4 regions of the Zobellella denitrificans genome follow, and region 1 is predicted to be linked to each of the others. Evidence: predicted binding sites of a transcription regulator. Region 1 holds the regulator's gene; each other region holds the start of a gene.

Region 1 (4,834 bases):
TGGCCCTGACTTCGGCCAGGCAGGCTTCCAGTTTGTCGGGGCTGTCAGGCAGGTTGCGCACGTCGATGCTGACCGCCACCTCGCCCGGCCTGTGCCGGCGCATCTGCACCAGATCCGGCAGCAGTTCGACGGGCAGGTTGTCGACGCAGTAATAGCCCAGGTCCTCGAGTACCCGCAGGGCCACGGTTTTACCCGAGCCGGAGCGACCGCTGACGATCACCAGTTGCATGGCGCTTGTCCTCAGGCGGAGATCATGATCTGATAGAGTTCGTCATCGCTGCCGGCCTGGCGCAACTGCTTGCATACCTGCTTGTTGCTGAGCTTTTCGGCGATCAATGACAGTGTCTTGAGGTGCTGTTTGCACTCCTGCTCGGGGACCAGCAGGGCAAAAACCAGGCCGACCGGCTGGTTGTCGATGGCATCGAACTCCACCGGCTCGGCGAAAGTGAGTAATACGGCGGTCGCCTTGTTGTCATCGCTGATACGGCCGTGGGGAATGGCGATGCCATTGCCGATGCCGGTGCTGCCCATCTTTTCCCGGGCCAGCAGGCAATCGAACAGCTGCTGGCTGCTGATGTTCAGGTGCTGGGCGGCCAGCTCGCTGATGATTTCCAGGGCACGTTTCTTGCTCGTGCAGGGAACTGCACTGCGGGTGCAGTCCCTGCTCAGTATGTCGGCGACTTCCATGGTTATTTTTGCTTGAGCTTCTCTTTGTGTTTGATGATCTGGCGATCCAGCTTGTCGATCAAGCCGTCGATGGCCGCATACATGTCTTCGTGCTGGGAGTTGGCGAAGACTTCGCCGCCGCTGACGTTCAGCTTGGCTTCGGCGATCTGCTGCAGTTTTTCCACGTTGAGGATGACGTGCGCATTGGTAATGTGGTCGAAGTGACGCTCCAGCTTGGAAAATTTGCTGTTCACATAGTCACGCAGTGAGTCTGTGATTTCCACATGGTGTCCAGTCAGGTTTATTTGCATAACGTCTTCCTTCTTGGTCTGCCTTTAAACCAGGCGTTTACGCTGATTGGAAGGGGGGATGGCCAGTGACTCCCTGTACTTGGCGATGGTCCGCCTGGCCACCTGTATCCCCTGTTCGGCCAGCAACTGGGCGATCTTGCTGTCGCTCAGCGGCTTGGCCGGGTTTTCCGCCCCGACCAGTTTCTTGATCAGGGCGCGAATCGCCGTCGAGGAGCACTCCCCGCCGTCGTCGGTTCCCACGTGGCTGGAGAAAAAATACTTCAGCTCGAACACCCCCCGGGGGGTGTGCAGGAACTTCTGGGTGGTCACCCGCGAGATGGTGGACTCGTGCATTTCCACCGCCTCGGCCACATGGTTCAGCACCATGGGCTTCATGGCTTCCTCGCCATACTCAAAGAATGCCTGTTGTTGCTCGACAATACAATTGGCAACCTTGAGCAGGGTCTCATTTCGGCTTTCCAGGCTCTTGAGAAACCACTTGGCGTCCTGCAGGTGGTTGCGGATGAACTGGCCGTCCTCGCTGTTGCGCGGCTGCCGGGCCATGGCGGCATAGGTCTGGTTGAGGCGGACCTTGGGCATGGCCTCGGGGTTGAGCTCCGCCACCCAGGCACCGTTGCGCTTGGTTACCACCACGTCCGGGATCACGTATTCGGAACTGCTCTGGATGACGGTGTGGCCGGGCCTGGGCTCCAGCTGCTGGATCAGCGCCAGCACCTCCTTGAGTTCCTCCTCCTTGAGCCTGGCCTTGCGCTGCAGGGTGCGGTAGTCCCGGTTGCCGAGCAGATCCATATGCTGGTTGATCACCTCCCGGGCCTGCTGCAGCCAGGGGGTCTCGGGCGGGAACTGCTCCAGCTGGATGCGCAGGCATTCCTGGACGTTGCGGGCCGCCACCCCGATGGGATCGAAGTGCTGGATGCGCTTGAGCACCGCTTCCACCTCGTCCGCCTCGATCTCCAGCTCGTCGCCGGCCACCGCCTCCAGGATATCGGGGACGTCTATGGTGAGGTAACCGGCCTCGTCGATGGCATCGATGATGGCCAGGGCGATGGCTTGGTCGGTATCGCTGAAGGGGGTGAGGCGCATCTGCCACAGCAGGTAGTCCTGCAGGGTTTCGGTGGTCTCGCCCTGGTAGACGGTGTCCTCGGCGCCTTCGGGCAGGCCGCCGCCGGCGCCCGGGGAAGCGGTATAAAGCTCCTCCCAGTTGGTGTCCATGGGCAGGTCATCGGACAGCTGGCTCTGCTCCATGGCGGTGTCGGCGGCCAGCTGTTCTTCGTGGCGGGGCTCGGCCACATCGATGCTTTCCGGCTCATCCTGCTCCAGTAACGGATTGCTCTCCAGGGCTTGCTGGATCTCCTGCTGCAGTTCCAGGCTGGAAAGTTGCAGCAGGCGGATCGCCTGCTGCAACTGGGGCGTCATGGTCAGCTGCTGGCCCAAACGTAACTGAAGAGTTGGCTTCATCTTTTAAAAAAGTCCTTCTATATCGACCGCACTGTCATGATGCGGGGCCTGCTCAGAGGCTGAATTGTTCACCCAGATAGACTTTCTTGACCTGCTCGTCGGCGAGGATCTCGGCCGGGGTGCCGGCGGCGATGCGGTGGCCGTGGCTGACGATATAGGCCCGTTCGCACACATCCAGGGTTTCCCGTACATTGTGATCGGTAATTAGCACGCCGAGGCCCCGATCGCGCAGGTGCAGTATGATTTTCTTGATGTCGATCACCGAAATCGGATCCACCCCGGCGAACGGCTCGTCCAGCAGGATGAAGCGGGGGTCGGCCGCCAGGGCCCGGGCGATCTCCACCCGCCGCCGCTCGCCGCCGGACAGGCTCATCCCCAGGCTGTCGCGGATATGGGTAATATTAAACTCTTCCAGCAATTGCTCCATTTTCTCGCCGCGGCCGGCGGCGTCCAGATCCTTGCGGGTTTCCAGCACCGCCATCAGGTTGTCGGCCACGCTCAGGCGACGAAAGATGGAGGCCTCCTGGGGCAGGTAGCCGATGCCGGCCCGGGCCCGCAGGTGCATGGGCTGGAGGCTGATGTCCTGGTCGTCGATGGTGATGCTGCCCGCGTCCCGCTGCACCAGCCCCACTATCATGTAGAAGGAGGTGGTCTTGCCGGCGCCGTTGGGGCCGAGCAGGCCGACGATCTGACCGGTGTTGACGGTCAGGCTGACGTCGGCGACCACCTGGCGTCCCTTGTAGCTTTTCTGCAGGCCCCGTGCTTTCAGTGTCGCCATGGTTCAGTCCTGGCCCTGCTCGTTCAGGTTCTGCAACTGCTCGGGCAGGAAGATGGTGGTCACCCTGTCCTGGCCACCCTGGCTTTCCGCCTCCATCTGCTCCCGGTCGATGTGGTAGCGGATGCGGTAGCCGGTGACGATGTTGTCGTTCTGGGTAAGCTTGGCATCCTGCAGCAGGGTGATGGTGCGGGCGCGGATGTCGTAGTGGATCTCCCGGGCCTCGGCGTGCACCGGCTGGCCGTTGTCCAGGATCTGCTGGTAGGTGGCCGGGCTGCCCTGGGCGGTCATCGACTGCAGGCCCTGTTCGGTGCGGATCACCACCAGGCGGTCGGCACGCACGTCTATGGTGCCCTGCTTGACCACCACCCGGTCGCTGAAGGTGACCTTGTTCTCGGCCAGTTCCACCAGCTGGCGGCCGGCGTCTATGGTCACCGGCTGGCGGAAGTCCGACTCCCTGGCCTCGGCCAGGCCCAGGCCCAGGGCCAGCAGGCCGCCCATGCTAAGGATTGAAGTAAGTTGCCCGGGTTTCATGCAGTAGTTCCACCGTTTGTTGATCAAGGATGCCCAGCAGGCCCTGGCCCTGGGCCTGGTAGTGCGGGCTGCTCAGCTGGACGTCCCGGTTGGAGCGCAGCTGGTTGTTGATGAAGTCCAGTTCCAGGTATTCGGTGGTCAGGGTTTCCACCAGGGCATCCGGAAGCAGCCCCCGGCCGACCACGTTGCCGACCATCACCGCGTTGTCGCCGGTGTTGATGATGCCTTCATCCCCCTGCAACCGCCACTGGGGCTGGCCGTCGGGCGAATAGAGCAAGATAACAGGTTTTTCCATCAGGGTCATGGACAGCGGGTCGTAGTACTCGGCGTAGTCCGCTTCCAGCCCCCGGTAGGGCAGCCCGAGCCGGTTGTACTGGATGCTGGCCAGCCCCCGGGCCACGAAATCCGGCTGGTAATCCTGTTCGCCGAGCGGGCCCGGGCCCGCGGGTCTGAACCACTGCCAGGCGATCAGGGCGGCGAGGAAGAGGCCGCCGAACAGCCAGCTCTGGCGGCTCATAGGCTCATACCCCTGGCGTTGGCCAGTTCGCCGCGGGATTCCAGGATCAGATCGCAAACTTCGCGCACGGCGCCATGGCCGCCATGGATGCGGGTGACGTAGTCGGCGCCCCGCAGCACCAGGGGATGGGCGTCACAGACCGCCACGCCCAGGCCGCAATCGCGCATCACCGGCAGATCGACCACGTCGTCGCCGATATAGGCCACCTGTTCCGGCGCGAGCTTGAGGGTGTCGAGCAGGGCCTTGTAGCTGTGCATCTTGTCGCCCTGGCCCTGGTAGACGTGGCGCACCCCGAGGGAGGCCATGCGCTCGCTGACGATGCGCGAGTCCCGCCCGGTGATCACCGCCACCTGGATGCCGGCGTTGAGCAGCGCCTTGATGCCGAAGCCGTCCTTGGTGCAGAAGCTCTTGTATTCCTCGCCCTGGTTGCCCAGGTAGATCATGCCGTCGGACAGCACCCCGTCCACGTCGCAGATCAGCAGGCGGATCCCGGCCAGCCGCTGCCAGACGGCGTCGGCGACGGGACCGTAAAGGCTCTGTTGCTCCATCAGATCACCCCCGCCCGTAACAGGT
Region 2 (4,834 bases), 1.6 Mb from region 1:
CAACTGGCGGATCACCATGGCCCGGACCGGCTCGCTGCGCTCCACCTCCTGCCACATCAGGCCGGACAACTGGTGCTCCAGCAGGCGGCGGATGCTGGCCACTTCCTGCCGGACCTCGTTCAGGCCCTTGTCCTTGCCGCTTTCCCGCTCCCTCGCCCGTTCCCGCCGGCGCGACGACGAGGGCGCCGGCTCGGCCGCCGACTGCCAAAAGGTCGACGCCTGGCCCAGCACCGGCTCCCGCCGCTCTTCCGGCTCCGCCTTGTTCCGGCCGGCGTCGGCGGCACCGGAACGCATCAACAGGGCTTGCAGGCTTTCCGCCTGGGCCTTGCCGTCCAGGGGCATGGCGAACTGGCGGGCATGCGACGAAATTCTGACGTTGTCCTCGCTGAGGTGGCGCGAGTTGCCGACGGGCGCCAAATCTTCATCATCGACCGCCGCCACTATCTCGATGCCGCCGGAGACCTTCTTGTTGGACATGATCACCGCCTCGGGCCCGAGCACGTCCTTGACCTCGGCCAGGGCGGTACGCATGTCCTTGGCAAAAAACCGTTTAATCTTCATTCAGTTCCCCACTGCTACTGCTGGCCAACGGATGCCACGATGCGGATTTGACGGTCATCAGGCACTTCCTGATAGGACAACACCCGCAGGCTGGGAATGGTGTGTTTGACAAAGCGTGCCAGGGTGGTACGCAACATGCCGGAAGTCAGCAGTATCGCCGGCTGGCCTTCCAGCTCCTGGTTGGCGGCCGCCTGGGCAAGGGACTGCTGCATGCGTTCGGCCAGGCCGGGCTCGATACCGCTGCCCTGGGCGCCGCCTGCCTGCAAGGAGTTCTGCAAAATTTGTTCCAACTCCGGAGCCAGGGTGATTACCGGCAGTTCCCGCTCGGTGCCGGCGATTTCCTGGACCATGAAACGGCGCAGGGCGATACGGCAGGCGGCGGTGAGCACTTCCGGATCCTGGCTCTTGGGCGCGTACTCGGTCAGGGTCTGCAGTATGGTGCGCATGTCGCGGATGGTGACCCCTTCGTGCAGCAGGCTCTGCAGCACCTTGGTCACCAGCGCCAGGCCGATGGTGTTGGGCACCAGCCCCTCCACCAGCTTGGGCTGGCTGCGGCCGACCTGATCGATCAGGTTCTGCACCTCTTCATGACCCAGCAGCACGGAAGCGTGGTTGGTGAGCAACTGGCTGAGGTGGGTGGCCACCACGGTGGCGGCGTCCACCACCGTGTAGCCCAGGCTCTGGGCGTATTCCACCTGGTCCTTGGCGATCCAGGTCGCCTCCAGGCCGAAGGCCGGATCCCGGGTATCGATGCCGGCAACAGTGCCGAACACCTGGCCCGGGTTGATGGCCAGCTCCCGTTCCGGGTAGATGTCGGCCTCCCCCGAGCTGACGCCCATCAGGGTGATGCGGTACTGGTTGGGCCCCAGTTCCAGGTTGTCGCGGATATGCACCGCCGGGATCAGGAAGCCCAGCTCCTGGGACAGCTTTCTGCGCACCCCCTTGATCCGGCTCAGCAGCTCGCCGCCCTGGGCCTGATCCACCAGGCTTATCAGCCGGTAGCCCACCTCCAGGCCGATGGTGTCGACCTGGGCCACGTCGTCCCAGCTCAGATCCTTTTGCTCCAGGCTCCGGCTCGCCACCGGGGACTGCTGGGTCTGCTCTTCCGCCTGCTCCTCGCGCAGGCGGTTGCGCTTGTGCAGCCACCAGGCGCCCAGGGCCGAGAGGCCGCCCAGCAGCAGGAAGGCGAAGTGGGGCATGCCCGGCACCAGGCCCATGGTGATCAGGATACCGGCGGCGATGGACAGGGACTTGGGGTTGTCGAACAGCTGGCCCAGCATGGCCTGGCCCATGTCCTCCCGGGTGTTCTGGCGGGTGACGATGATGGCGGCGGCGATGGACAACAGCAGGGAGGGGATCTGCGCCACCAGGCCGTCGCCGATGGTGAGCAGGGTATAGACCCGGGCCGCCTCGCCGAACGGCAGGCCGTGCTGGGCCATGCCGATGATGAAACCGCCGATGATATTGATGAAGAGGATCATGATGCCGGCGATGGCATCGCCCTTGACGAACTTGGAGGCACCGTCCATGGAGCCGTAGAAGTCGGCCTCACGGGTCACCTCTTCCCGCCGGGTACGGGCCTCGTCCTGGTTGATCAGACCCGCGTTGAGGTCGGCGTCGATGGCCATCTGCTTGCCGGGCATGGCGTCCAGGGTGAAGCGGGCGCTCACTTCCGAGATGCGCCCGGCGCCCTTGGTGACCACCACGAAGTTGATGATCATCAGGATCAGGAAGACGATAAGCCCCACCGCGTAGTTGCCGCCGATCACCACGGAGCCGAAGGCCTCGATCACGTTGCCGGCCGCGTTGCCGCCCTGGTGGCCTTCCAGCAGCACCACCCGGGTCGAGGCCACGTTCAGGGCCAGCCGCAGCAGGGTGGCCACCAGCAGCACCGTCGGAAAAGCGGCGAAATCCAGCGGCCGCTGGGTGTATACCGCCACCAGCAGGATCACCAGCGCCAAAGAAATGTTGAAGGAAAACAGCACATCCAGCAGCAGGGTCGGAATGGGCAGCACCACCATGCCCAGCGCCGCCAGCACCAGCAGGGGCGTCCCCAGGCCCTTGTGAAACCACCGCGACCACTGTCCCGCCTGTAAAAGCCTTGCCCTGAATTCCATGAGTACGTTAATTGCTGCTGAAAACCGATGCGGTTTTAAATGCAAAAAACAAGCCATCAACACCAAAAACTACGCACTGTAGGGTCGAATTCATTCGACCGAACCCCAGCGCCGGTGGCGAAACGGTCCACTGAAGTGGACCCTACGGCGGGCTTCAAGCTTCAAGCTTCCGGCCTCAAGCCCGGTATTCCTCGGGGATCGGCAGATCATCCTTCAGCGGCACCGGCGGGCGGCCCTGGCCCTTGCGCCAGGCGTTGAGCTGGAACACATAGGCCAGCACCTGGGCCACCGCCACGAAGAGCCCTTCGGGTATTTCCCTGTCGAGCTTGGTGGAATGATAGATGGCCCGCGCCAGGGCCGGCGACGAGATCACCGGCACCTCGTACTCCCGGGCGATTTCCCGGATCTTGAGGGCGATCTCGTCCAGTCCCTTGGCCACCACCATCGGCGCCGAACCGGGCCTGTCCTTGTCGTAACGCAGGGCCACCGAATAGTGGCTGGGGTTGACCACCACCACGTCGGCGCTGGGTACCTCCGCCATCATCCGGCGGTTGGCCATCTCCTGCTGCAGGCGGCGGATGCGGCCCTTCACCTCGGGTTTGCCCTCGGTGTTCTTGTATTCGTCCTTGATCTCCTGCAGGGTCATCTTCAGCTGGCGGCTGTGGTTCCAGAGCTGGAAGGGCACGTCGATGGCGACGATGGGCAGCAGCGCCAGGCACAGCACCAGCCCCATCCACAGCAACAGCTCCAGGGCGTCGACCAGGGCCACCGGCAACACCTCGTGGCTGAGCCCCAGTATGTGCTCGAACTGACCCCACAGCAGCCAGGCGGCGAACAGGGCAATAAAGGCCACCTTGGCCACCGACTTCAGCAGCTCGACCGCCGCCTGCACCCCGAACATCCGCTTCAGGCCCTTCATCGGACTCATGCGGCTGAACTTGGGCATCATCGCCTGGGTGCTGAAATTGAAGCCGCCCAGCAGGATATTGCCCAGCAGGGCCGCCACCAGCACGATGGCGAACAGGCCCAGCAGGGGCCAGACCAGGCTGGCGATGGCGTCCGTCAGGGCCGGCATCATGGCCGCGGGATCGAACAGGGTCGCCCGCTCGATGCGAAAGCTCTGCTCGAACACCCGCGACATGGCCCGCCCCAGAGAGCCGCTCAGCAACAGCAGGCCGGCCGCCGCCCCCAGCAGCACCGCCGCCGTGCCCAGCTCCTTGGAGCGGGGGATCTGGCCCTTTTCACGCGCCTGCTTGAGGCGCTGCTCCGTGGGCTTCTCCGTTCGTTCCTGGCCGTCGGACTCCGCCACTCAGCCCTCCTCGCAGCGCAGGTAAAGGGTATCGCACATCACCAGTTGCAGGCGCAGCCACTGGTTTTCGAAATGGTTGAGAAAGCCGCCCAGGGTCAGCCACATGATAAAGAGGCCGCACACCATGCTGACCGCAAAGCCCACGCTGAAGATGTTGAGCTGGGGCGCGGCCCGGGTCATGACCCCGAAGCTGAAATTGATCAGCAGCATGGCGACGATGGCCGCCAGGGCCATGGACACCGCCGCCTGGAACAGCAAGGTCAGCAGGGATGCCAGGCTCTGCCAACTGGCCACCGACAGGCCGCCGGTGGAGACCGGCAGGGTGTCGAAACTGCGGATGATGGCCTCGATCATCACCAGGTGGCCGTCGAGGGCCAGGAACAGCAGGGTACCCAGCATCAGGTAAAACTGGCCGACCACGGGGGCGGACTGGCCGTTCAGGGGATCCACCATGGAGGCGAAGCCCAGGCTGGTCTGCATGGCGATGATCTGGCCGGCGGTCACGAAGGTCTGCACCAGAAACTGGGACAAGAGACCGAGGGTGGCGCCTATCAGCACCTGCTGGGCCGTCACCAGGAAACCGGCGGCGGAAAAGAGGGCGATATCGGGCATGGGCGGCAGCACCGGCGCCACCGCGATGGTAATGGCCAGGGCCAGCAGCAGGCGCACCAGCACGGGCGTCAGCTGGGCACCGAACATGATGATGGTCATCATCAGGCCGCCGATGCGGCACAGGGGCCAGAGGTAGGAAGCCAGCCACAGCAGTATTTGTTCGGTGGTGTAGTTCATCGATTAACTCGGGCTAAAGCCGGAAGCTGGAAGTAGCGGCGACTGAAAGTACACGCCA
Region 3 (4,834 bases), 1.0 Mb from region 1:
GCGCTGGAGGTGGGCGAGAAGCACACCTTGTCGTCCCCTTCCAGGGTCACCAGGGTGTCGGTCTCGATCTGCGCCAGCCTGGCCACCACTTCGGCCTCGTAGCGGGAGAAGTCATCGGCCAGCTGCGGCTGCTCGGCGATGGCCTTGGCCGCATCGACGATGGGCCGGTAGCCGGTGCAGCGGCACAGGTTGCCGGCCAGGGCCTCGAGGATGTCGTGCTTGTCGGCCGCGGGCTTGTTCTTGCTCAGGGCGAACATGGACATGATAAAGCCCGGGGTGCAGAAACCGCACTGGGAGCCGTGGAAGTCCACCATGGCCTGCTGCACCGGGTGCAGGCGGCCGTCCTTCGACTTGAGATCCTCCACGGTGATCAACTGCTTGCCGTGCAGCGCCGACACGAAGGTCAGGCAGGAGTTGACCGAGCGATAGCTGATCCGGTCTCCTTCACGCTCCCCCAGCACCACGGTACAGGCGCCGCAGTCACCGGACGCACATCCTTCCTTGGTGCCGGTCTTAGCCGCGCGGGTACGCAGATAATTCAACACCGTCATATTTGGCGAAAGGTCCTTCTCCTCCCGCAACTCCTGGTTAAGTAGGAACTTAATCAAGGTTTGCCTCCTTCAGCGAATACGCTGCACATTGCCGACCAACAGAATGGTAGTATCTTTACCTGTAATTAAAATAAAAAACTGACTCCTGAGTCAACAAATATTTCACAGCCAAGTAACCGTTTTGTTGCCGGCATGTATTAAGCGATTGCTGCCACAAGCAATTTACTCAACACTTGTGTACGTTGATGGCGGCAATTTTTTCTGTCTTTTGTGTTAAGTGTAGCGGGAGCAAAGCCAAACGATGACTCGAGACCTTCACCACGCCGAACGCCGGCGCGTACAGCAGGTTTTTCTCGGCGTGGCCCTGGCCATCATGCTGGGCGCCCTGGAAATCACCCTGCTGATGCCGGCGCTCTCCACCCTGGGGCGGGCTTTCGCGGCACCGGAGCTGGCCCCGCTGCTGGTGAGCAGTTACCTCTTCGCCATGACCCTCAGCATGCCGGTCTACGGCCGGCTGAGCGACCGCTTCGGCCGCCGCCCCTGTCTGGCCATGGCCCTCGCGCTCTTTACCCTGGGCTCGCTCGCCAGCAGCCTGGTCGACACCCTGCCGGCCCTGCTCGCTACCCGGCTGCTGACCGGCGCCGGTGGCGGCGGCCTGATCGCCCTGTCCTTCGCGGTGATCGCCGATGTGATACCGCCACGCCAGGTGGGCCGCTACCAGGGCTATATTTCCGCCATCTTCGCCATCTCCAGCGTGGCCGGACCCCTGCTCGGCGCCCTGATCATCGGCCTGTTCGACTGGCGCTGGCTGTTTATCTTCAAGGTGCCGCTGGGGCTGCTGGCGCTGGGGCTCAACCACTGGGCATTGAAGGATCTGGGCCACCAGGGCGCCAAAGGAAAACAGGACGGTGTCGGCATCCTGCTGCTGCTACTGACGGGGGCCGGCTGGGGACTGGCGGCCAATGTCCCCCTGATCGCACCGGCGCTGGCCGGCTACCAGCCCCTCTTGCTGGGGCTGGCCGCCCTGCTCAGCCTGGTACTGGTCTGGCACCAGTGGCGACACCCGGGCCCGGTACTGCCCCTGCGTTTCCTGAAGGAGCGGCTGTTCGGCATCGCCGTGCTGCTGCTGGCCCTGTCGGAGGCCATCCGGCTGGCGCTGCTGGTCTATGTGCCGCTGGGGCTGGAGCAGCAACTGGCGATGACGCCCGCCCAAACCAGCCAGGTACTGTTATGGTTTATCCTGAGCGTGACCCTGGGCACCTTTGTCAGCGGCAAGCGCATTGCCCGCCAGGGATTCTGCCGGCCTTTCCCCTTGCTGGGCGGAGTCACACTGGGTCTGGGCTGTGGTGGCTTGTGGTGGGTATTCCAGGGGCAGGAGCCGGGGTTATGGCTCTATCCGGCGCTGATCCTGGCCGGGGTGGGCATCGGCTTTCTGATCGTGGCCTGCTCCATCGCGGTGCAGAACGCCCTGCCCGCCCACCAACTAGGCTCGGGGCTGGCGCTGATGAACTTTATCCGTTCCCTGGGCGGCACTCTGGGGGTGGCCCTGCTCGGCTGGCAGTACCAGGGCAACGGTGGCGGCGACTGGATCATGCCGGTATTCCTGGCCCTGTCCAGTTATGCCCTGCTCTGCCTGGTGCTGGGGTGGTGGATGCCCGATGCCAGCCTGGCGGACACCGCCAAGAACGATCCCGCCCGGCCCTAGCCCTCCGTCAGGGATTTCACCCGGCAGCCGTCGATCACCAGCCGGGTGATCACCTCCGCCGCCTGGTCGAAGTCGCCGTCGTCCAGCTCTTCCTTGCCCAGGGCCATGGTGATCTGCCAGTTGAAGTCGGCATAGGTCTGGGTGGAGGCCCAGATGGCGAACAGCAGATGATGGCCGTTGACCGGCGCCATCAGCCCCTGCCCCACCCAGTCGTTCAGCTTGGCGCTCAGGGTGCGGGTCTGCTCGCTCAGGCGGGCGATGATGTCCTCCGGCAGGTGGGGAGCGCCGTGCATGATCTCGCTGGCGAAGACCTTGGAGGCATAGGGGTAGTCCCGGGAGATCAGCAACTTGGCCTTGATATAGGCGGTCAGGGCCTTCACCGGATCCCGGTACTCGATAAAGGGAGCCGACGCCGCCAGCAGCGGCTCGGTCACGCTCTCCAGCACCGCCCGATAGAGCTTTTCCTTGCTGCCGAAGTAGTAGTAGATATTGGGTTTGGGCAGTTGAGCCAGTTCGGCGATATCGGCGGTCTTGGTGGCGGCATAGCCGTTTTCGGCAAAGATCCGGCTGGCGGCACGGATGATCTTTTCTTCGTTCTTGACTCTGATCCGGGACATACGGGGTTTCAGGCTCCAGGCCATTGGAATGGAAGTTTATTTTTGCTAACCATACCGGAATCCCGTGAAAATGAGTAAAAAAAAGCGCCCACCGAAGCGGGCGCGTAAAAATGAGTAACCAAGGTTACCCCTCGACCAAAACAACAAGTTACTGCACAACGCTGCCAGACTAGCCGCAATCCGCGATCAGTTCGGCCAATGTGATTCCCGCGACCGCACAAGCCTCGTCCACGTCCGACTGATCACCGCTGATGCCGACGGCACCCAGCAGGCGGTTGGCCGCGTCCCGGATCAGCACGCCGCCGGGCACAGGCACAATATTACCCTGGGCCAGCACGTTGACCGCCGACATAAAGGCCGGTCGGGCCGCGGCCATTTCCGCCAGACCGCGGGAACTGCGCCCCAGGGCGATGGCGCCCCAGGCCTTGCCGACGGCGATATCCGGCCGCAGCAGGCTGGAACCGTCCTGGCGCTGCAAGGACACCAGCCGGCCAGCATTATCCAGCACGGCAACGGTCAGGGGCGCAGTGCCCACTTCCATCCCGTGCTGCAAGGCACCACGCGTGATCGTCAGTGCCTGCTCTAGTGTAACTGTACTCATTACCTGGACTCCCTGTCAGCTGTAACAATGGCGACAAATTGAGTACCAATAAAACACAAAACAGGCACAATGTTAAGATCATTTGTATACATTTAATGTAAAAATAAATTTTTGGCTACCTATCCGATACACAAATGAAACTAAAACGGTTCTCTGTGGCTGTGCGCCCATACAATGGCACAGCAATTGCTTTAGCCGGGGACAGGTTGGACACGCCCCGGGACTGTGGAGACAAGCATGCTGGATTTACGAGAGGTTTCGCCGCTTAACTGGTTTATGTGCTGGTTGTTGCTGAGCTGCACCCTGGTGACCCTGTTGCCGGACAGCCTGTTCGCCGGCGCCTTCGGACTCTGGCTGGCCGATTATCGCCTGCTGTTCGTGCTGGGGATGGTGGTCTCGGCCTCCTACTTTCTCGCCCATGGCGCCATACTGCTGTTTCAGCACGTGTTTTATCGCAAGCAGCGACTGGTGCGACAGAAACTGCTGAAGGAAGTGCTGGATTATCTGGATGCGGGCGAGAAGGCGGTGCTGCGGGAGTTCGTGATCCAACGCAAGAGTGTCATAAAACTGCCGGTTACCGAGCCGGCCGTCAAAAATCTGTTGGAGCAGGGCATCCTCACCTACGCCTACGGTGAGCCCGTCGAGCCCGGGTTCAGCGCCATCAAGCCGCTGATGATCACCCTGGAAGCCCGCCCCCTGCTCACCTTCAAGGTCCTGGGACTCAACCCCGCCAACATGACCGAAGAGCAGAAGAACCAGATCCTCAATACCAGGCCCAAATACGCCTACAAGCAGTTGGGCCGGAACTGAGCCTCCCGGCTACGGCCGGAGCGCTCAGGCTTACCTGGACAGACAACGCCACTACCCGGTCAGGCGGACAAAGGGAGTGGCTCAGCCGGCCGTCCTTTCTTTCAGGTAGCCGTCATAGTCCGGAATGCGGATACTGAAGTCCCGGCTCATCTGGACACTGTCCATCAGCATGTCGGCGGTGGCGATGTTGGTCGCCACCGGGATATTCCATACCGTGGCCAGGCGCAACAGGGCCTTGACGTCCGGGTCGTGGGGCACGGCGTTGAGCGGATCCCAGAAGAAGATCAGCACGTCAATCTTGCCCTCGGCGATCATGGCGCCCAGTTGCTGATCCCCGCCCATGGGGCCGGACATCAGGCAGCGCACCGGCAGCCCGACCTTGCGGCTGAGCATGGTGCCCGTGGTGCCGGTGGCGTACAGGTGGTGCAGCTTCAGCTCTTCGGCCCGGCTGGCCACCCACTCCAGCAGCTGCTCTTTCATATGGTCGTGGGCCACCAGCGCGACATTCTTGTGGGGAGGCAGGGTTCTGTGAGTATTTTTCATCGCTATC
Region 4 (4,834 bases), 560 kb from region 1:
CCACGCTGACGATGTTGCTTTGCACATCCAGTACCTGGTTGCGCTGTTGGATCGGCTTCAGTCCCACGGCGGCGACGGACACCACTATGGAGCAGACCAGGCAGAGTCCGCCGATCACGGCAAAGGTTCTGCCCATTGTTTCTTTCTTAGCCACGAGCCAGCCTCCGTTTGATATTGGCCTGCACCACGAAGTGGTCGAACAAGGGAGCGAACAGGTTGGCGAACAGGATGGCCAGCATCATGCCTTCGGGGAAGGCCGGGTTGGCCACGCGGATCAGCACCACCATGACACCGATAAGGGCGCCGTACCACCATTTACCCTTGTTGGTAAAGGAGGCGGACACCGGATCGGTGGCCATGAACATCATGCCGAAGGCGAAGCCACCCAGAACCAGGTGCCAGTGCCAGGGCATGGAGAACATGGGGTTGGTGTCGGAGCCGACGACGTTGAACAGGGTCGCGGTCAGCACCATGCCGATCATCACGCCGGCGACGATGCGCCAGGAAGCGATGCCCAGGTAGATGATAAAGAAACCACCGATCAAAATGGCCAGGGTGGAGACCTCGCCGATGGAACCCTGCATGTTGCCGATAAAGGCGTCCATCCAGCTGATGGCGGCGCCGGTGTTCACGTCCAGCAGCGCGGCCTGGCCGCCTGCGGCCCACTGACCCAGGGCGGTGGCACCGGAGAAGCCGTCGACCGCGGTCCAGACCGCGTCGCCGGAGATCTCGGCCGGGTAGGCGAAGAACAGGAAGGCCCGTCCCGCCAGGGCGGGGTTGAGGAAGTTCTTGCCGGTACCGCCGAAGATTTCCTTGGCCATGACCACGCCGAAGGTGATACCCAGGGCGGCCTGCCACAAGGGCAGGGTGGCGGGCACGATCAGGGCGAACAGCACAGAGGTCACGAAGAAGCCTTCGTTCACTTCGTGCTTGCGCACGGTGGCGAACAGCACTTCCCAGAAACCACCCACCACGAACACGGTCAGGTAGATGGGCAGGAAGTAGGTGGCGCCCAGCAGCAGCTTGCTGCCCCAGCCGGCGCCTTCACCCAGGGTTGCCCCCAGGCCCTGGGCCAGGCCATAGCGCCAGTTGCCGTCGATCACCGCGGCCAGATCGGCCGGGCTGTACATGCTGGTCAGGGCCGCGATGGCCTGGCCGCCGGCGTTGTACATGCCGAAGAACATGGCCGGGAAGGTCGCCATCCACACCATGATCATGATGCGCTTCAGATCGATGCTGTCGCGCACATGGGAGGCGTTGCGGGTCACCATGCCCGGGGTGTAGAGCACGGTCGCCACCGCTTCGTACAGGGCGTAAAACTTCTCGTACTTACCACCCGGCTCGAAATGGTGTTCGATCTTTTCCAGAGTGTGCTTCAAACTCATTTCACTTAGCCCTCTAGCTCAATCTTGGTCAGACACTGACGCAGTACCTGGCCGTAATCGTACTTGCCCGGGCACACATAGGTGCACAGCGCCAGATCTTCTTCGTCCAGCTCCAGGCAGCCCATGGTCTGGGCGCTGTCGGTATCGCCGGACAGCAGATCACGCAGCAGCAGGGTGGGCAGGAGATCCAGCGGCATGACGCGCTCGTAGTTGCCGATCGGCACCATGGCACGGCTGGAGCCGTTGGTGGTGGTGGTCAGGTCGAACAGCTTGCCCTTGGCCAGGTGGCTCAGGTAGGCGCGGGTCACGGAGAACTTGTTGGCGCCCGGCGCCAGCCAGCCCATGAACTCCTTGTCGCGGCCTTCCTTCAGCACCGACACCTGCAGGTGATAGCGGCCCAGGTAGGCATGGGGACCGTTGGCGGTGGTGCCGGACAGCACCGAGCCGGAAATGACACGATTTTCCCCGTTCTGCAGTTCACCGGCGGTCAGCTCGTCGAGGGAGGCGCCGATACGGGTGCGCAGCAGGCGCGGCTTCTGCACCACGGGACCACCCAGGGCCACCACCCGGTCGGTGAACAGCTCACCGCTGGTGAACAGCTTGCCGAAGGCGATGACGTCCTGGTAGTTGATGTACCAGACCACCTTGCCCGGAACGACAGGGTCGATAAAGTGAATGTGGGTGCCCGGCAGACCGGCGGGATGCACGCCCACGAAGACGTGTTCCTTGATGTTGTCGGCCTGGGCCTGGGGCAGGCTGCCTTCTCCCTTGCACACGTGCACCTGGCCATCGGTCAGGCGGCTCAGCACCTGCAGACCATCGGTAAACGCCTGGGCGTTTTCCTTGATGATCAGTTCGGCGTTGGCACAGAGGGGGTTGGAGTCCATGGCGGTCACAAAGATGGAACGCGGAGCGGAGTCGACGGCAGGCACCTTGCTGAAGGGACGGGTGCGCAGGGCGGTCCACATGCCGGACTCAACCAGCTGCTCTTTGACGGTGTCACGTTCCAGTTTGGACAGTTCGGCGGAAGAATATTTTGAAAAAGTAATCTGCTCTTCGCTGTCATCGACGGCAATCACGACCGATTGCAGTACACGTTTGGCGCCACGGTTGATTTCAACCACTGTTCCGGCGGCGGGAGCTGTGAACTTAACGCCAGGGTTCTTCTTGTCCTCGAAGATCACCTGACCTTTTTTGACGCGGTCCTCTACCTTGACATACATGGTAGGGCGCATGCCCACATACTCTTCGCCCAGCGTAGCAACGCGCTTGATGGCAGGACCATCGTAGATTACTTGCTCTGGGGCCCCGGAGATCGGGAGGTCCAGTCCTTTTTTAATTGTAATCATACTCACTTGCACTACTTGTTAGGGGAAGACAGGTACTTGCCATGTCAGACATGACAACATGCTGATGAGTCGCTACCGGCCTGCCTCTATCGTCTTGGCAACAGCGTGACTACAGTCCGGTAACATCCAGCCCGATATAAAAGGCGCATAATTCTAGCACTTTTAACGCGACGGCTGCCATGGCAATTACCAAAAATTACCGCCTGTTTCGCCAAAAACGACGGGGCCACGCACCGGGTAAGCAAGAATAACGCCATGATATTCGGCCAGTTATTATGCCTTGGTCGAAGATGACTCAGCCCCACTTGGAGCCCGCCCCATCATGATGTCGGAGCCGGCGGGCAACAACACCGTCAAGCCCGGGCAACATGGTCTTCAGGCCGACACGCCGCCCTGGCCACGGCAGGCAGGGCTGTCCGGCACCCCGCCCCGGGCCTGCCACTCGGCCGGGGTCAGGGTGTGCAGCGCCAGGGCATGGACGCCGCCCGCCAGCTCCTCGGCCAGCAGGCTGTTCAACAGCCGGTGCCGGGCCAGCAGGCGCTGGCCCTCGAAGCGGTCGCTCACCACCACCAGCTTGAAATGGGTTTCCGAGCCGGGGGCCACCCGGTGCATATAGCTTTCATTGATCACTTCCAGATGCTGGGGGGCGAGGGCCTCTTGCACCTTGCGTTCTATGGCGGCTTGTATGGACATAATCGACTCCTGGTATTGTGAGGGGTAAGGGGTAGGCGTGAGGAAGGCGGGGTGTGGAGTGACCCTCACGCCTACCCCCTCACTCTTCACGGCCCTGGGGCGGCAGATAACGGAAGGTCAGGTTGATCCGTGCCTCGGTCACGCCGGCCATCCTGGGCAGAGCATGCTGCCAATGATGCTGCATTTCGCCCGCCATCACCAGCAGGCTGCCATGGTCGAGCATCAGCTCGCGCCGCTCGCCGCCGCCATGGCGCAGCAGGAAGCGGCGGCCGGCGCCCAGGCTGACCGAGGCGATCAGCGGATCGGGGCCGAGTTCGGGTTCGTCGTCCGCGTGCCAGCCCATGCTGTCCCGGCCGTCCCGGTACAGGTTGAGCAGCACCCCATTGAAGGGCCGCTCGCACAGGGCTTCCAGCCGCCGCCTCATCTCGGCCACCAGCGGATGCCAGGGTTCGGGCGCACGGGTACGGCCCGAGTAACGATAGGCCGCCTCCCCCATCCAGCAGGACAGGCGGGGTTCGTCCAGCTCGCGCCCGAACAGCCGGAGCCGGTGCTGCCGCCAGGGGATCTCCCGCCCGAGTTGCGCCAGCCAGGCGTCCGCCTCGGCGGCGAAGGCCCCGGGCCACCACAACAGGCGTCCGCCGCTCAGTTCTATCCACTCGGGTGCCCCGCCCCACAAGCCCATGCTGCTTTTCCCTCCCGAGCTGTTAAAATGCCCCTTTTTTGCTATTCGGGCCATCCATCGTTATGAATCATCACTTTCCCCTGCCCCAGGGCGGCGAGCTGATACTGCACCGCTACCCCCGCCACGCCCAGCACGGCCTGCAGGCCTGGGACGCAGCCGATGAATATATCATGAACGAGCTGGCCTCACAGGAATGGGACCGGCAAGCCCCGCTGCTGATCGTCAACGACGGCTGCGGCGCCCTCACCCTTGCCCTGCACCACCTCAAGCCCTGGACCATGACCGACTCCCGGGTAGCCGAGCTGGCCCTCAACGCCAACGCCATGGACAACGGCCTGGCGCCCGACTGGCAGTCGCTCGACAGCCTGGCGCCCTGGCCCGAGCAACCCGGGCTGGTGCTGCTCAAACTGCCCAAGACCAAGGCCCTGCTGGAGTACCAGCTGGCCGCCCTGAGCCGGGTGGCGGGCCCGCAAACCCGTGTCATCGCCGGCGCCAAGGCCAGGGATATCCACAGCTCCACCCTGGCGCTGTTCGAACAGTACCTGGGGCCCACCCGCACCAGCCTGGCCTGGAAGAAGGCCCGCCTTATTTTCTGCACCCCGGACCCGGCCAGGGCCCCCTCCCCCCTGCCGCCACCCCTGGCCTGGCCGCTGGACGGCACCGGCTTTACCATTTATAACCACGCCAACGTGTTTTCCCGCGCCGGCCTGGATATCGGCGCCCGC

What was found. The regulator sigma-54, encoded in region 1, starts transcription at its own class of promoters, with help from an activator protein. The targets are predictions, from matches to a motif close to TGGCACNGTTTTNGCTT.
Region 2: a site for sigma-54 is predicted at 2,718-2,734, ahead of flhA (flagellar biosynthesis protein FlhA). Genes of this name have one in related genera too.
Region 3: a site for sigma-54 is predicted at 3,650-3,666, ahead of AN401_RS01740 (superinfection exclusion B family protein). Genes of this name have one in related genera too.
Region 4: a site for sigma-54 is predicted at 2,974-2,990, ahead of AN401_RS14010 (Na(+)-translocating NADH-quinone reductase subunit A). Genes of this name have one in related genera too.

The regions. Positions count from the first base shown of each region.
Region 1 is NZ_CP012621.1:3,520,937-3,525,770, reverse strand. It holds gene rapZ (RNase adapter RapZ) at 1-229, opposite strand, end outside; gene ptsN (PTS IIA-like nitrogen regulatory protein PtsN) at 241-687, opposite strand; gene hpf (ribosome hibernation promoting factor) at 690-977, opposite strand; gene AN401_RS16665 (RNA polymerase factor sigma-54) at 1,002-2,435, opposite strand; gene lptB (LPS export ABC transporter ATP-binding protein) at 2,488-3,213, opposite strand; gene lptA (lipopolysaccharide transport periplasmic protein LptA) at 3,217-3,711, opposite strand; gene lptC (LPS export ABC transporter periplasmic protein LptC) at 3,713-4,261, opposite strand; gene kdsC (3-deoxy-manno-octulosonate-8-phosphatase KdsC) at 4,258-4,812, opposite strand; gene AN401_RS16640 (KpsF/GutQ family sugar-phosphate isomerase) at 4,809-4,834, opposite strand, start outside.
Region 2 is NZ_CP012621.1:949,916-954,749, reverse strand. It holds gene flhF (flagellar biosynthesis protein FlhF) at 1-561, opposite strand, end outside; gene flhA (flagellar biosynthesis protein FlhA) at 576-2,678, opposite strand; gene flhB (flagellar biosynthesis protein FlhB) at 2,854-3,987, opposite strand; gene fliR (flagellar biosynthetic protein FliR) at 3,988-4,776, opposite strand.
Region 3 is NZ_CP012621.1:363,978-368,811, reverse strand. It holds gene xdhA (xanthine dehydrogenase small subunit) at 1-608, opposite strand, end outside; gene AN401_RS01755 (MFS transporter) at 853-2,256, shown strand; gene AN401_RS01750 (TetR/AcrR family transcriptional regulator) at 2,253-2,873, opposite strand; gene AN401_RS01745 (GlcG/HbpS family heme-binding protein) at 3,043-3,474, opposite strand; gene AN401_RS01740 (superinfection exclusion B family protein) at 3,712-4,284, shown strand; gene AN401_RS01735 (methylglyoxal synthase) at 4,366-4,827, opposite strand.
Region 4 is NZ_CP012621.1:2,957,816-2,962,649, forward strand. It holds gene AN401_RS14000 (Na(+)-translocating NADH-quinone reductase subunit C) at 1-136, opposite strand, end outside; gene AN401_RS14005 (NADH:ubiquinone reductase (Na(+)-transporting) subunit B) at 147-1,385, opposite strand; gene AN401_RS14010 (Na(+)-translocating NADH-quinone reductase subunit A) at 1,391-2,734, opposite strand; gene AN401_RS14015 (BolA family protein) at 3,110-3,427, opposite strand; gene AN401_RS14020 (alpha-ketoglutarate-dependent dioxygenase AlkB family protein) at 3,507-4,109, opposite strand; gene AN401_RS14025 (methyltransferase) at 4,172-4,834, shown strand, end outside.